Regions from separate parts of the Rhizobium sp. WYCCWR 11128 genome, predicted to be linked through region 1. Evidence: predicted binding sites of a transcription regulator. Region 1 holds the regulator's gene; each other region holds the start of a gene.
The links. Region 1 encodes PhoB, which activates phosphate uptake and scavenging genes when phosphate is short. Its sites were predicted from a motif close to TGTCATNNANCTGTCAT; they were not measured.

Region 2: the regulator PhoB is predicted to act here: its motif matches at 1,564-1,580, upstream of HX898_RS25905 (esterase-like activity of phytase family protein).
Region 3: the regulator PhoB is predicted to act here: its motif matches at 1,586-1,602, upstream of pstS (phosphate ABC transporter substrate-binding protein PstS).

Annotation. Positions count from the first base shown of each region.
Region 1 is NZ_JACCEZ010000002.1:536,363-540,642, forward strand. It holds gene pstB (phosphate ABC transporter ATP-binding protein PstB) at 1-477, shown strand, start outside; gene phoU (phosphate signaling complex protein PhoU) at 522-1,235, shown strand; gene phoB (phosphate regulon transcriptional regulator PhoB) at 1,368-2,051, shown strand; gene HX898_RS10310 (GcrA family cell cycle regulator) at 2,299-2,832, opposite strand; gene HX898_RS10315 (aspartate aminotransferase family protein) at 3,253-4,280, shown strand, end outside.
Region 2 is NZ_JACCEZ010000010.1:121,375-125,654, reverse strand. It holds gene HX898_RS25915 (helix-turn-helix transcriptional regulator) at 1-412, shown strand, start outside; gene HX898_RS25910 (NAD(P)-dependent oxidoreductase) at 510-1,496, shown strand; gene HX898_RS25905 (esterase-like activity of phytase family protein) at 1,742-3,229, shown strand; RNA gene ssrS (6S RNA) at 3,311-3,469, opposite strand; gene HX898_RS25895 (cell division protein ZapA) at 3,539-3,916, opposite strand; gene HX898_RS25890 (DUF4164 domain-containing protein) at 4,041-4,280, opposite strand, start outside.
Region 3 is NZ_JACCEZ010000017.1:35,021-39,300, forward strand. It holds gene HX898_RS31170 (EAL domain-containing protein) at 1-1,358, shown strand, start outside; gene pstS (phosphate ABC transporter substrate-binding protein PstS) at 1,713-2,735, shown strand; gene pstC (phosphate ABC transporter permease subunit PstC) at 2,821-3,798, shown strand; gene pstA (phosphate ABC transporter permease PstA) at 3,801-4,280, shown strand, end outside.

The sequences.
Region 1 (4,280 bases):
AACCCGTTCCCGAAGACGATCTACGAAAACGTCTCCTACGGCCCGCGCATCCATGGCCTTGCCAAGTCGAAGGCCGACCTCGACCAGATCGTCGAGACCAGCCTGCAGCGCGCCGGTCTCTGGAACGAGGTCAAGGACCGCGTGCATGAATCTGGCACCGGCCTGTCCGGCGGCCAGCAGCAGCGCCTTTGCATTGCGCGTGCCGTCGCCGTCAGCCCGGAAGTCATCTTGATGGACGAGCCCTGCTCGGCGCTCGACCCGATCGCCACCGCCAAGGTCGAGGAGCTGATCCACGAGCTGCGCGAGAACTATACGATCGTCATCGTCACCCACTCCATGCAGCAGGCCGCGCGTGTCTCGCAGCGCACCGCCATGTTCCACCTCGGCAACCTCGTCGAGGAGAACGACACCGACAAGATGTTCACCAATCCCGACGATCCGCGCACCCAGGACTACATCATGGGTCGCTTCGGTTGATTTTGGCGACACCAAGCCTTCCCGTTATTCGAGGATAAAGCCCCATGGCATCGACACATATTTTTTCTGCCTACGATGATGATCTGAAGTTCCTGTCCAGGCGGATTTCCGAAATGGGCGGCCTGGCCGAGCAGATGGTCGGCGAATCCGTGCGCGCCCTCGTCAACGGCGATACGGCGCTGGCGCAGAAGGTCATCTCGGACGATGTGATCCTCGATCACGCCGAACGCGAAATCGGCGACAAGGCGATCGTCACGATCGCCCGCCGTCAGCCGATGGCCTCGGACCTGCGTGAAATCATGGGTTCGATCCGCATCGCCGCCGATCTCGAACGCGTCGGCGACCTCGGCAAGAACACCGCCAAGCGCGTCATCGCCGTCCAAAGCACCGGCGTTCCCCGCAAGCTTGCCCGCGGCCTCGAGCATCTGTCCGAGCTGGCGCTCGTCCAGCTCAAGGAAGTGCTCGATGTCTACACCAATCGTTCAGCCGACAAGGCGAATGCGATCCGTGAACGCGACAACGAGATCGACGCGATGTACACCTCGCTGTTCCGCGAACTCCTGACCTACATGATGGAAGATCCGCGCAACATCACCAGCTGCACGCATCTTCTCTTCTGCGCCAAGAACATCGAGCGCATCGGCGACCATGCCACCAACATCGCCGAGACGATCTTTTACATGGCGACAGGCGCGCAGCCGGAAGGTGATCGTCCGAAGGATGACAGCGCCAACACCGTCGGCGCGGTCACCGAATAACCGCCCGCACAGTCAATTGCGTGCGCGCCCGTCCGGGCGCGCAAAGAGGTCGCAGCCAATTTTTGAATTTGCGCAGGATGCACTGCTTAAATCACCCTGGTTTAAGGATCATGCGCGAGGAGACCGACACGCATGATCCCGAGAGTTGCAGTTGTTGAAGACGAGGAAGCCCTCAGCGTGCTTCTTCGCTACAATCTCGAAGCGGAAGGCTTCGAGGTCGATACCATCCTTCGTGGCGATGAAGCCGAAATGCGGCTCCAGGAGCGCACGCCCGATCTTCTCATCCTCGATTGGATGCTGCCCGGCGTTTCCGGCATCGAGCTCTGCCGGCGCCTGCGCATGCGGCCGGAAACCGAGCGCCTGCCGATCATCATGCTGACGGCGCGCGGCGAGGAGAGCGAGCGTGTCCGTGGATTGTCGACGGGCGCCGACGATTATGTCGTCAAGCCCTTCTCGACCCCCGAGCTCGTTGCCCGCGTCAAGGCGATGCTGCGCCGCGCCCGCCCCGAGGTGCTGTCGACGGTGCTGAAATGCGGTGACATCGAGCTCGACCGCGAGACCCATCGCGTCCATCGCAAGACCCGCGAAGTCCGCCTCGGCCCCACCGAATTCCGCCTGCTGGAATTCCTGATGTCGTCGCCGGGCCGGGTCTTCTCCCGCTCGCAGCTGTTGGATGGCGTCTGGGGCCACGATATCTATGTCGACGAGCGCACCGTCGACGTCCATGTCGGCCGCCTGCGCAAGGCGCTGAATTTCTCCAACATGCAGGACGTCATCCGCACCGTCCGCGGCGCCGGTTATTCGATGGAAGCCTGAGGGCTTCCATCTGAGCCTGCTGACAAAGCCCTGGCAAAACCCGCGACGTCATCCTCGGCCTTGTGCCGAGGATCTGCGCTCGCTAAATTAAGTATTTGAAAATAAAGGTTTTACCCTCAAGTCATTGGGGTGATCAGATGCTCGGCACAAGGCCGAGCATGACGGAGGGAAGCCTGAGCTTCCATCCGCGCATAAAAAAACGGGCCAATCGGCCCGTTTTCTGCATTCTAACGATGGTTGCCCGCGCTCAACTGGCCCGCGCTGCTGCCCTGCGGCGTTCGTTCACCGGCTGGTAGGCAAGCTTCTGGTGATAGCCGCAATAGGGCGAATTGTCGGGGGACTCGCAGCCGCAGAAATGGAAGTCGTCCTTCAGCGGATCGCCGACCGGCCATTTGCAGGTGCGCTCGGTTAGTTCCGTCAGGCCGAGGCGGCGCGAAATCGGCACCACCACATTGCCTCGCGGCACGTATTCCATTTCCTCGATCGTTTCGATCTCGATCTCTTCCTTCAGCATCGTCGCGCCCTGCTGGCGGGTGACGGTGCGGGTCGTGATCCGGGAGGCGAAGTTCGGCGCGCGCGGCGCCGATGTATTGCGCTTCGGCGTTCGCGCCGCGGTATTGGTGCCGCCGGCCTTGGCACGGCCGGGAAGGCACAGCCGGTGCACTTTGCCGATGACCGCGTTTCGGCTGACCCCGCCAAGCTGCGCAGCGATCTGGCTGGCGCTCAGTCCTTCGGCCCAAAGTTTCTTGAGTTTCTCGACCCGCTCGTCTGTCCAGTTCATGCCCTGTCTCCACCTTTTGCGTTGGTGATGGCAGAATCCCTCACCGTTGTCCCGGGAGCTCCGAAACAAGAAACGCTTGATCAATTTTGGTGACTAGTTCCGCCGCATGCAGTCTAGTAATTGATCTTTAACCTAGTGTGAGCCTGACTCCGTGACAAGAGTCGCATGAATCCGGATGAATCGAATTCGTAGTTTTCCCCAACTTGCTGCCCCTGCGTGTCATTTCTGCAATAATGCCTGTTGAAGACTGAAAATGCCGCTGTACACCTGTGCTGCATACGCTAAGGGCGCCGTTTTGTTGACATTGCAGCGCGAAAAGGAAATAGTGCCACTCGCCGCCGCAAGGCGGCATTTTTGATTTTTCGGGCCTGGTTTCCTTAGCCGGAGTCATTGCCCGGCAACTTTGATGGAGATCGCGCCATGGCTGAAGCCGCGCCGCTTTATGACACCTATTCTCGTGCCCCGCTGCGGTTCGAGCGAGGCGAGGGCGTATGGCTGATCACCGAAACTGGCGAGCGATATCTCGATTTCGGCGCCGGCGTTGCCGTCACCTCCGTCGGCCACAGCAATCCGCATGTGGTCGGCGCGCTAAAGGAGCAGGCCGACAAGGTCTGGCACCTGTCGAACATCTATGAGATCCCCGGCCAGGAGCGCCTGGCAAAACGGCTGACGGACGCCACCTTCGCCGATAAGGTGTTCTTCACCAATTCGGGCGCCGAGGCGCTCGAATGCGCGATCAAGACGGCGCGCCGCTATCAGTTTTCCAAGGGCCATCCCGAGCGCTTCCATATCATCACCTTCGAAGGCGCCTTCCACGGACGGACGCTGGCGACGATCGCTGCCGGCGGCCAGGAAAAATATCTCGAAGGTTTCGGCCCCAAGGCGCCGGGTTTCGATCAGGTGGCTTTCGGCGATATCGAAGCGGTCCGCGCCGCGATCACCGAGGCGACGGCCGCCATCCTCATCGAGCCGGTGCAGGGCGAGGGCGGCGTCCGTCCTGCCACGCCTGAGTTCATGAAGGCGCTTCGCCAGCTCTGCGACGACAACGGCCTGCTGTTGATCCTCGACGAGGTCCAGACCGGCGTCGGCCGCACCGGCAAGCTCTTCGCTCATGAATGGTCGGGCGTCACCCCCGACATCATGGCTGTTGCCAAGGGCATCGGCGGCGGTTTCCCGCTCGGCGCCTGTCTTGCCACATCAGAGGCCGCCTCCGGCATGAAGGCCGGCACGCATGGCTCGACCTATGGCGGCAATCCGCTTGCCATGGCCGTCGGCAGCGCCGTGCTCGACATCATTCTTGCCGATGGCTTCCTCCAGCAGGTGCGCGACGTCGCACTTGTCTTCCGGCAGGGCCTCGCCTCGCTGAAGGATCGTTATCCCGATGTGATCGAGGATATCAGGGGCGAGGGCCTTTTGCTCGGCATCAAGGCTGCCGTTCCCTCAGCCGA
Region 2 (4,280 bases), on a different contig from region 1:
CCTGTCGGCCGAACAGGCGGCCAAGCTGGAACGGATTTTCAGCTCACCGCAACATGCAGCAGTCGATGCGGCGCTGAAGCGGCTGGTCGAGGATTCCGTCCGGCCGGTGCATCTGATCTGCGACCGCACCCACCGGCTGCTCTCCGCCTCTCGCCCGCGGCAGGCGGAGTGGCGGGTGCCGCTCGGCGCCTTTCTCGGCCGCTCCATATTCTCTTATGCATCCGCCGAAATCGCCGCCGCCGAGCAGTCGCTGGAGGAGCGCGGCTGGCATGAGGGCAGGCTCTCGTCGTTGACCCTCGATACCGGCGCCAACGGCAATGCGCTGCTGCCAATCGCCGCCGGCCGTGTGACCTGGGAACGGATCATGCTTTCCGACGGTAGCGCCGGCCGCCTCGTCACGACCATCGGCTGAGCCTCAAGCTTTCCTGCATTCCCCTGCATAATTTATGCGTTGTCCGGAAACGCCAGTCTTTATAGCGTCCGCGGCCGAGCGGTCAGGAGACGATGTGATGACGATACTGGTAACGGGAAGTGCCGGCCATCTCGGCGAGGCGCTGATGCGAACCTTGAGGGCGGAAAGCCGGTGGGTGCGCGGCATCGATATCAAGCCCTCGGCTTTTACCGACATGGTCGGCTCGATCAGTGATCGCGCCTTCGTCCGCCAGGCGATGTCTGGCATCAGCCACGTCATCCATGCCGCGACGCTGCACAAACCGCATGTGGCAACCCACGACAATCGCGATTTCCTCGACACCAATATCGCCGGCACCCTTAACCTGCTCGAAGAAGCAGTGGCCGCCGCAGGCGTTGCAAGCTTCGTCTTCACCAGCACCACCAGTACCTTCGGCGCAGCATTGACTCCTGCTGCCGGCGAACCGGCGGCATGGGTGACCGAGGACGTGCTTCCCGTCGCGAAAAACATCTACGGCGTGACGAAACTCGCTGCCGAAGGTCTATGCGAACTCTTCGCCCGCAAATCCGGTCTGCCGGTGGTCATTCTCAGGACTTCGCGTTTCTTTCCCGAAAACGACGACGATCCTGACATTCGCAACGGCTATTCGGCTGAAAACGCCCAGGCCAACGAGCTTCTTCACCGCCGCGTCGATATCACCGACGTGGTCGGCGCTCATCTGCAGGCGCTCGAAAAGGCGCCGGCAATCGGCTTTGGCCGCTACATCATCTCCGCCACGACGCCGTTTTCGGCAAGGGATCTTGCCGAGATCAGGCGCGACGCGCCTCCCGTCGTCGAACGACTGCTCCCGGGTGCAGCTTCTCTCTACGCATCACGGGGTTGGAAAATGTTTCCTTCGCTCGACCGTGTCTATGTCAACGAACGCGCAAGGCGGGAACTCGGCTGGCAGCCGCGATATGATTTCCGTTTCGTGCTCGATTGCCTGCGCGACAACAGGGAGTGGCGAAGCCCCTTGGCGTTGGATGTCGGCTCCAAAGGCTACCACGACGAGGTCTTTGCCGAGGGGCCTTACCCGGTCGGATAGAGCAGCGAGCTGAAATGCGAATATGCAAAAGCCTCACACCTTTTGGCATGGGCTTTTCACTGAAAAGCGTCATCCAGATATCATGATCCCGTCATAGACCGTCTGCCGGGGATATGGGGCGACGAAATCCAGGGCGTGTTGTGCCATCGGGAAATCGAATCCAGGCCGGGGGTGTCATTTGAAGCGGTGTCCAGCCTGCGGGCGGAAGCCGTTTCGAGAGCGCTTTTGACCGAGAGGGTATTTGCATGAAGAATGTCAGACCTTACACAGCGCGGCTGTTCGCCGCGGTTCTCGCGGCATCCGCCGCCGTGCCAGTCGTCGCAGTGGCCGAGAATTCCGCCACCGTCGGCGGCCTCACCTTCGTCAACAAGGGCCTGGTGGGCATCGGCCGCATTCCGGCCAACCAGCGTGACAAATTCGGCGAGACCTTCGGTTCCGGCTCGGGCATGGCGGTCGATCCCGCCGCCTGGAGCCGCGACGGCGCCGGGTACAAGGGCACGCTCTACCTGTTGCCCGACCGCGGTTACAACGCCGTCGGCACCGTCGACTATCGTCCTCGCCTGAACACCATCTCGATCGGGCTGACGCCGACCGCTCCGCGTGCAGCACCCGAGGCCGGCAAGGAACAGTCGGGCGTCGACGCAAAGCTCGTCGATTCCACACTCTTCGTCGACGACAAGGGCGGCGACATGACCGGCCTCGACCCGGAATCCGGCGTCCGCCCCGCTGCCGGCAATTTTCCCGCGCTACCGCAGGCGACGAACGGCAAGATCGCGCTCGACAATGAAGCCATCATCCGCATGGCCGACGGCAGCATGTTCGTCAGCGACGAATACGGGCCTTATATTTACCGCTTCTCGGCCGACGGCCACCTGCTCTCCGCCACCCAGCCGCCGAAGGCGCTTTTGCCGATGCGCAAGGGCGCGCTGAGCTTTGCCTCCAACAATCCCGGTCCCGGCGCCTCCGCTCCGGACCCGAAAGATCCGGAGACCGGCCGCCAGAACAACCAGGGTCTCGAAGGCATGGCGATAACGCCTGATGGTAAGTTCATCATCGCTGTGCTGCAATCGGCTGCCCGCCAGGACGGCGGCGATTCCGGCTCGACCCGCCAGAATACCCGCGCGCTGATCTATGACGCCGCCGATCCCGATCACCTGAAACTGGTGCACGAATATGTCGTGCCGCTGCCGGTCTTCAAGGATGCCAAGGACAAGACGACGATCGCCGCCGAGAGCGAAATCATTGCTCTTTCCGACAAGACCTTCCTGATGCTCGCCCGTGACAGCGGCAACGGCCAGGGCCTGAAGGGCGACACCTCGCTCTACCGCAAGGTCGACATCGTCGACGTTTCCGCCGCGACCGACATCGCCGGCAGCGATTTCGATGACGGCAAGCCGATCGCGCCGAAGGGCGTCGTCGATCCCTCGCTGACACAGGCGACGCTGACACCCTTCATCGACCTCAACGACAAGGCCGATCTCGCCCGCTTCGGCTTGCACAACGGCGCGCCGAACGACAAGAACAATCTGTCGGAAAAGTGGGAAGCCATGGGTCTTGCGAGCGTTCTCGACCCGAACCTGCCGGACGACTACTTCCTGTTCGTCGCCAATGACAACGACTTCTTGACGCAGGATGGTTTCCAGGTGGGTGCCGCCTACAAGTCAGACGGCGGTGCCGACGTCGACACCATGTTCCAGGTCTTCCAGGTCACCCTTCCAGGCCTGAAGAAGTAACGGACGCACTGAAGAAGGGCGGACGCGCAAACCACGTTCGCCCGCCATATCCGGCGTCTTCGCTGAAAATGGAAGGAAAGGGTGCGATCCACGACCACCGATGGATGTTTACGATCCTGGGTGCCTACAAACGTAGGTGGGCGCCGTGTGTCCAGGCCCACGGGCCTGGCCAGGGACAGCTCCCTTTGGATCGAGTATGGCCCCAGGGATTGTGGTTCCTGTCGAGAGGCGCAGACCGCATGCCGATATATAAGGTCGTTTGTGCTGGCGCGCCAGTGGCGACGGAAGGCGGCCCCTATTTAATTGAGATCAATTGAGTTCGGGGGCCGACCGGCCGTTCAGCTTGTCGGTGATGCCGCGGATGCGGCTCGACACTTCACTGAGCGCTGCGGCAAGATTTTCCTCGGTCCGGGCGGTGGCTGCAAGCACCGTATCGCGATTGCCGCGCAGCGTCTCGAGCTCGGATTCCAATCCGGCAACGCGGCGCGTCAGCTCGGCAATCTCGTCCGTGATCATGATGCCGGCCATGACGGTGATCCTGAGATCGCCGATTTCCCCGAACTGATCCTTGAGATGGCCGACATAGCGGTCGAAGCGGGTGGCGAGATCGGTCAGGTGATCCTCCTGCCCTTCCTCGCAGGCCATGCGATAGGCTTTGCCGTCGATCGTTACCGTCACCTGCGCCATGCCAAACTCTTTCTATAAGAGCATGATGCCGAAAAGTGTGAGCGGTTTTCGGACGACATCATGCTCTAACTCTTTAAATTAGAACAGGATTCAGATTTTGGGCCTGGCCTAAAATCATCCTGTTCTAGCGATCCAGAACTGCGCGGATCGTTTCCATGGCCGTCACCAGCCGCCGCGATACCTCGCGATTGACCTCTTCCAGCCGGTTGGCGCGGAATTCGGCCTGGTCGAGCTCCTGCGCCAGTCGCGAACGGTCGGCGTGCACACGCCGTACCTCGCCCTCGATCTCGCCCTGCTCGCGCTGCCGCTCGACGCGCATGTCGACGGCGTTTTCGAGGCTCGATATCGCCTGTCTCAATTCGTT
Region 3 (4,280 bases), on a different contig from region 1:
TTGCAGCTTCTACCGTCGTTCTTTCGCTATTCTTGATCGGCGTTCTGTTGGTTGGCGCATCCGAAGCGCGGCGCCTGCGCCAACTGGCGCAAACAGCTCGCTTCGAAGCGAGCCATGACAGCTTGAGTGGCTTGTTGAACAGACAGGGTCTTCTCCGCCTGCTGGAGGATCTGGAGAGCCCGGAACCTTCGTCACCGCGGCTTTACTTGGTTGATCTCGACGGCTTCAAGGCGGTCAACGATGCTTGGGGGCATGCGGTTGGGGATGATTTGATCCGGATCGTCTCGAACGCGCTGATGACCAGTCATCCCGAAGTCCTAGCCGCGGCCCGGCTGGGAGGCGACGAATTCGCGTTGGTGCACGTTGGAGCCACTGCACGCGAAGAGATGGAAGAGGCGATTCTGGCGCTGTTTGCCGAGCCCTTCAAAATTGACGGGCGAACGATCGAAGTTGGCGCAAGCATCGGAGCTGCGGCGCACGATGGAGACATATCGCCTCTGGAGCTTCTTCGCAGAGCCGACATGGCCCTCTATCGAGCCAAGGCAAATGGTAAAGGTCAGGCGGTTGAATACGATCCCGAACTGGACCGGGAACGCATACGGGTCGCCGAGCTGGAAGGTCTCTTGAAAAACGCCATCGGCAGCGGCGCAATCGAAGCTGTTTTCCAGCCTCTCGTCTCTGCTTCGACCGGCGCTGTCACCGGTCTTGAAGCACTGGCGCGCTGGAAAACTGCAACGGGAAACGTCAGCCCGGAAATATTCATCCCGCTTGCTGAAAGGTGCGGCCTCATCGATGCCCTTGGCGTCCATATGCTGAGAACGTCGATCGGGCATGCCAAGAGCTGGCCCGGTCTGACTTTGTCGGTGAACGTTTCGCCGATCCAGCTCTGCAATCCGGAATTTGCTGCCCAAGTGATCGCGATCCTGCAGGAGCTGGATTTCGATCCAAACCGCCTGACACTGGAAATCACCGAAGGCGTTCTGATGACAAATCCGGATCAGGCCCGTCGGTCGATAGACCAACTCAAGCGCGTCGGCATAAAGTTTGCTCTTGATGATTTTGGCTGCGGCTACGCCAGCATCGGTGCATTGCGGCAGTTTGGGTTTGATCGCATGAAGATCGACCGCTCGCTCGTGTCCGCTCTCGATGTAACCGCAAATGGCGCCGATATTCTTCGGGCAACCATCTCCTTGGCGACTGCTCTGCAGATACCCGTGACCGCCGAAGGTATTGAGAATACCCGTCAGGCGGCGATCTTGCGAGACGCCGGCTGCGACCAGCTTCAAGGGTATATGCTCGGAAAACCCATGTCGGCATGCGACATATCCAGCAGGCTGCGAGAAGAGTCGGCCGCATGATCTCGTAAAGGCCATCGCACGAATTCGGTATCGGCCACGAGCAGGCCCCGGCATTTCGAAATCCTGAAAACGACATTTCCAGGCATCGCTGCGGCAATCCACCACAGCCATGCGTCAATCTATCCCAATGTTTTTGCTAAGGCTTTGTTAAATCCGCGATTCAATCGAAAGGCCGTAACTGCCGCATTTGACGCACGGCCCTGCATTCGGTTTCGGCGGTCAAAAACCGTCATCAAACTGTAATAAAACGCGCCTAGCCCGCCTGATGTGACGAGAATTTCAGCGCCCCGACAATGACACCCCCTCCATGGCGCTGGCCTCGTTGTTTTTCAAATCCATTAGGGAAGCGCTCATATGCTCACCAAGAAACTTCTTTCGGCCTGCCTCGGTGCGGGCCTGGTCGCCGCGCTGGCGGTTTCGGCCTCCGCCGCCGATATCACCGGCGCCGGCTCCACCTTCGTCTACCCCGTCCTGTCCAAGTGGTCTGCGGACTACAACAAGCAGACCGGCGACAAGCTGAACTACCAGTCGATCGGTTCGGGCGGCGGCATCGCCCAGATCAAGGCTGCAACGGTTGACTTCGGCGCGTCCGACGCCCCGATGAAGCCGGAAGACCTGACGACCGGCGGCTTCGGCCAGTTCCCGCTCGTCGTCGGCGGCATCGTGCCGGTCATCAACGTCAAGGGCATCAAGTCGGGCGAACTGAAGCTCACCGGCAAGGTTCTCGCCGACATCTACCTCGGCAACGTCACCAAATGGAACGACAAGGCGATTGCCGATCTGAACCCGGGCCTGAAACTGCCCGACAGCCAGATCGCCGTCGTCCACCGTTCGGACGGTTCGGGCACCTCCTTCAACTGGACCAACTACTTCTCCAAGGTCAACGAAGACTGGAAGAGCAAGGTCGGCGAAGGCACTACCGTCAACTGGCCGGTTGGCATCGGCGGCAAGGGCAATGAGGGCGTTGCCGCATACGTCACCCGCGTCAAGGATTCGATCGGTTACGTCGAATACGCCTACGCCCTGCAGAACAAGCTGCCTTACGTGCTGATCCAGAACGCCGCAGGCCAGTATCCGAAGCCGAATGCCGAAAGCTTCTCGGCTGCAGCTGCGAGCGCCGAATGGACCAAGGCTCAGGACTTCTACCTGATCATGACCAATGCTCCGGGCGAAAAGGCCTGGCCGGTGACTGCCACGACCTGGGCGATCATGTACAAGGAGCCGAAGGATGCGGCGCGCTCCAAGGCCGCCTTCGCCTTCTTCAAATGGGCGCTCGAAAACGGCCAGAAGGAAGCTTCCTCGCTCGACTACGTTCCGCTTCCGGAAACTCTGGTGAAGCAGATCGAAGATTACTGGACGGCCTCCTTCAAGGGCTGATCCTGACGAAACTGCGGCCGGGGCGGCAAGCCAAGCTTTCCGCCCCGAATCCTTTGACATCCTCAAAGCAGCAGAGCGGACGGATATGAGCGAAGCAATGGCATCGCTGCCCGCCACAACCGCGGGCGTCAAGCGCCGCGACGGCGCGGCAGGCGATCGTATTTTTTATTGGATAGTTTTGGGCTGCGGCCTGTTTGTTCTGGTCGCACTGTTCGCAGCGGCGTTCTCCATGGTCTGGGACGGGTTTCTCGCGTTCCGGACCTTCGGCTTTGGCTTCCTGACCGGCATGGAATGGGATCCGGTTGCCCAGCGGTTCTCGGGCCTTGTGCCAATTTACGGCACGCTGGTCACCTCGGCGCTCGCCATGATCATCGGCGTTCCCGTGAGCCTCGGTATCGCCGTTTTCATTACCGAAGTTGCGCCGCGCTCCATTCGCGGTCCGATCGGCGGCGCCATCGAGCTTCTCGCCGGTATTCCCTCGATCATCTACGGCATGTGGGGTCTCTTCACGTTTGCTCCCTTCATGTCGGACTACGTTCAGCCGGTGCTGATCGACTGGCTAGGCCCGATCCCGATAATCGGCGCATTGTTCACCGGCGCCCCGCTCGGCATCGGCATGCTGACGTCAGGCATCGTGCTGGCGATCATGATTATCCCCTTCGTCTCCTCGGTCATGCGCGACGTCTTCCTGGTCGTCCCGGCGCAGCTGAAGGAATCGGCCTATGCGCTTGGTTCGACCAAGTGGGAAGTGGTGCGCGATATCGTCATTCCGCACACCCGCACCGCTGTCGTCGGCGGCATCTTCCTTGGTCTCGGCCGCGCGCTCGGAGAGACCATGGCGGTCACCTTCGTACTCGGCAACACCCATAACATCGCTGTGTCGTTGATGGAGCCCGGCACGTCGATCGCTGCGACGCTCGCCAACGAGTTTGCCGAAGCTTCGGATGATCTCTACAGGTCGTCGCTCTCGGCGCTCGGTCTCATCCTCTTCGTTGTCACCTTCATCGTTCTGGCGGCCGCCAAGCTCATGCTGGTGCGCATGGCAAGACAGAGGGGAGAGTAGTCATGGCGACCCATTCGGGTTCCATTTACCGCCGCCGCCAGATCGGCAGCATGATCGCGCTGTCGCTCTGTGGCATCGCGACCGTGGTCGGCTTGGTCTTTCTGGTTTGGATCCTCTGGACGACGCTGATACACGGCCTGTCTGCGCTCAGCCCTAGTCTCGTCACGGAAATGACGCCGCCGCCCGGCGAAGATGGCGGCGGTCTCGCTAACGCCTTCATGGGCAGCCTGCTGATGGTCGTTCTGGCTGTTATCATCGCCACGCCGATCGGCGTGCTGGCCGGCACCTTCCTGTCGGAGTTCAGCCGCGGCAAGAAGATCGGCGAAGCAATCCGCTTCGTCAACGATATCCTGCTTTCGGCGCCGTCGATCATCATCGGCTTGTTTGTCTATGAGCTGGTCGTCCGCCCGACGTCACGCTTTTCCGGCTTTGCCGGCGGCATCGCGCTCGCCTTCATCTTCCTGCCGGTCGTGGTGCGCACC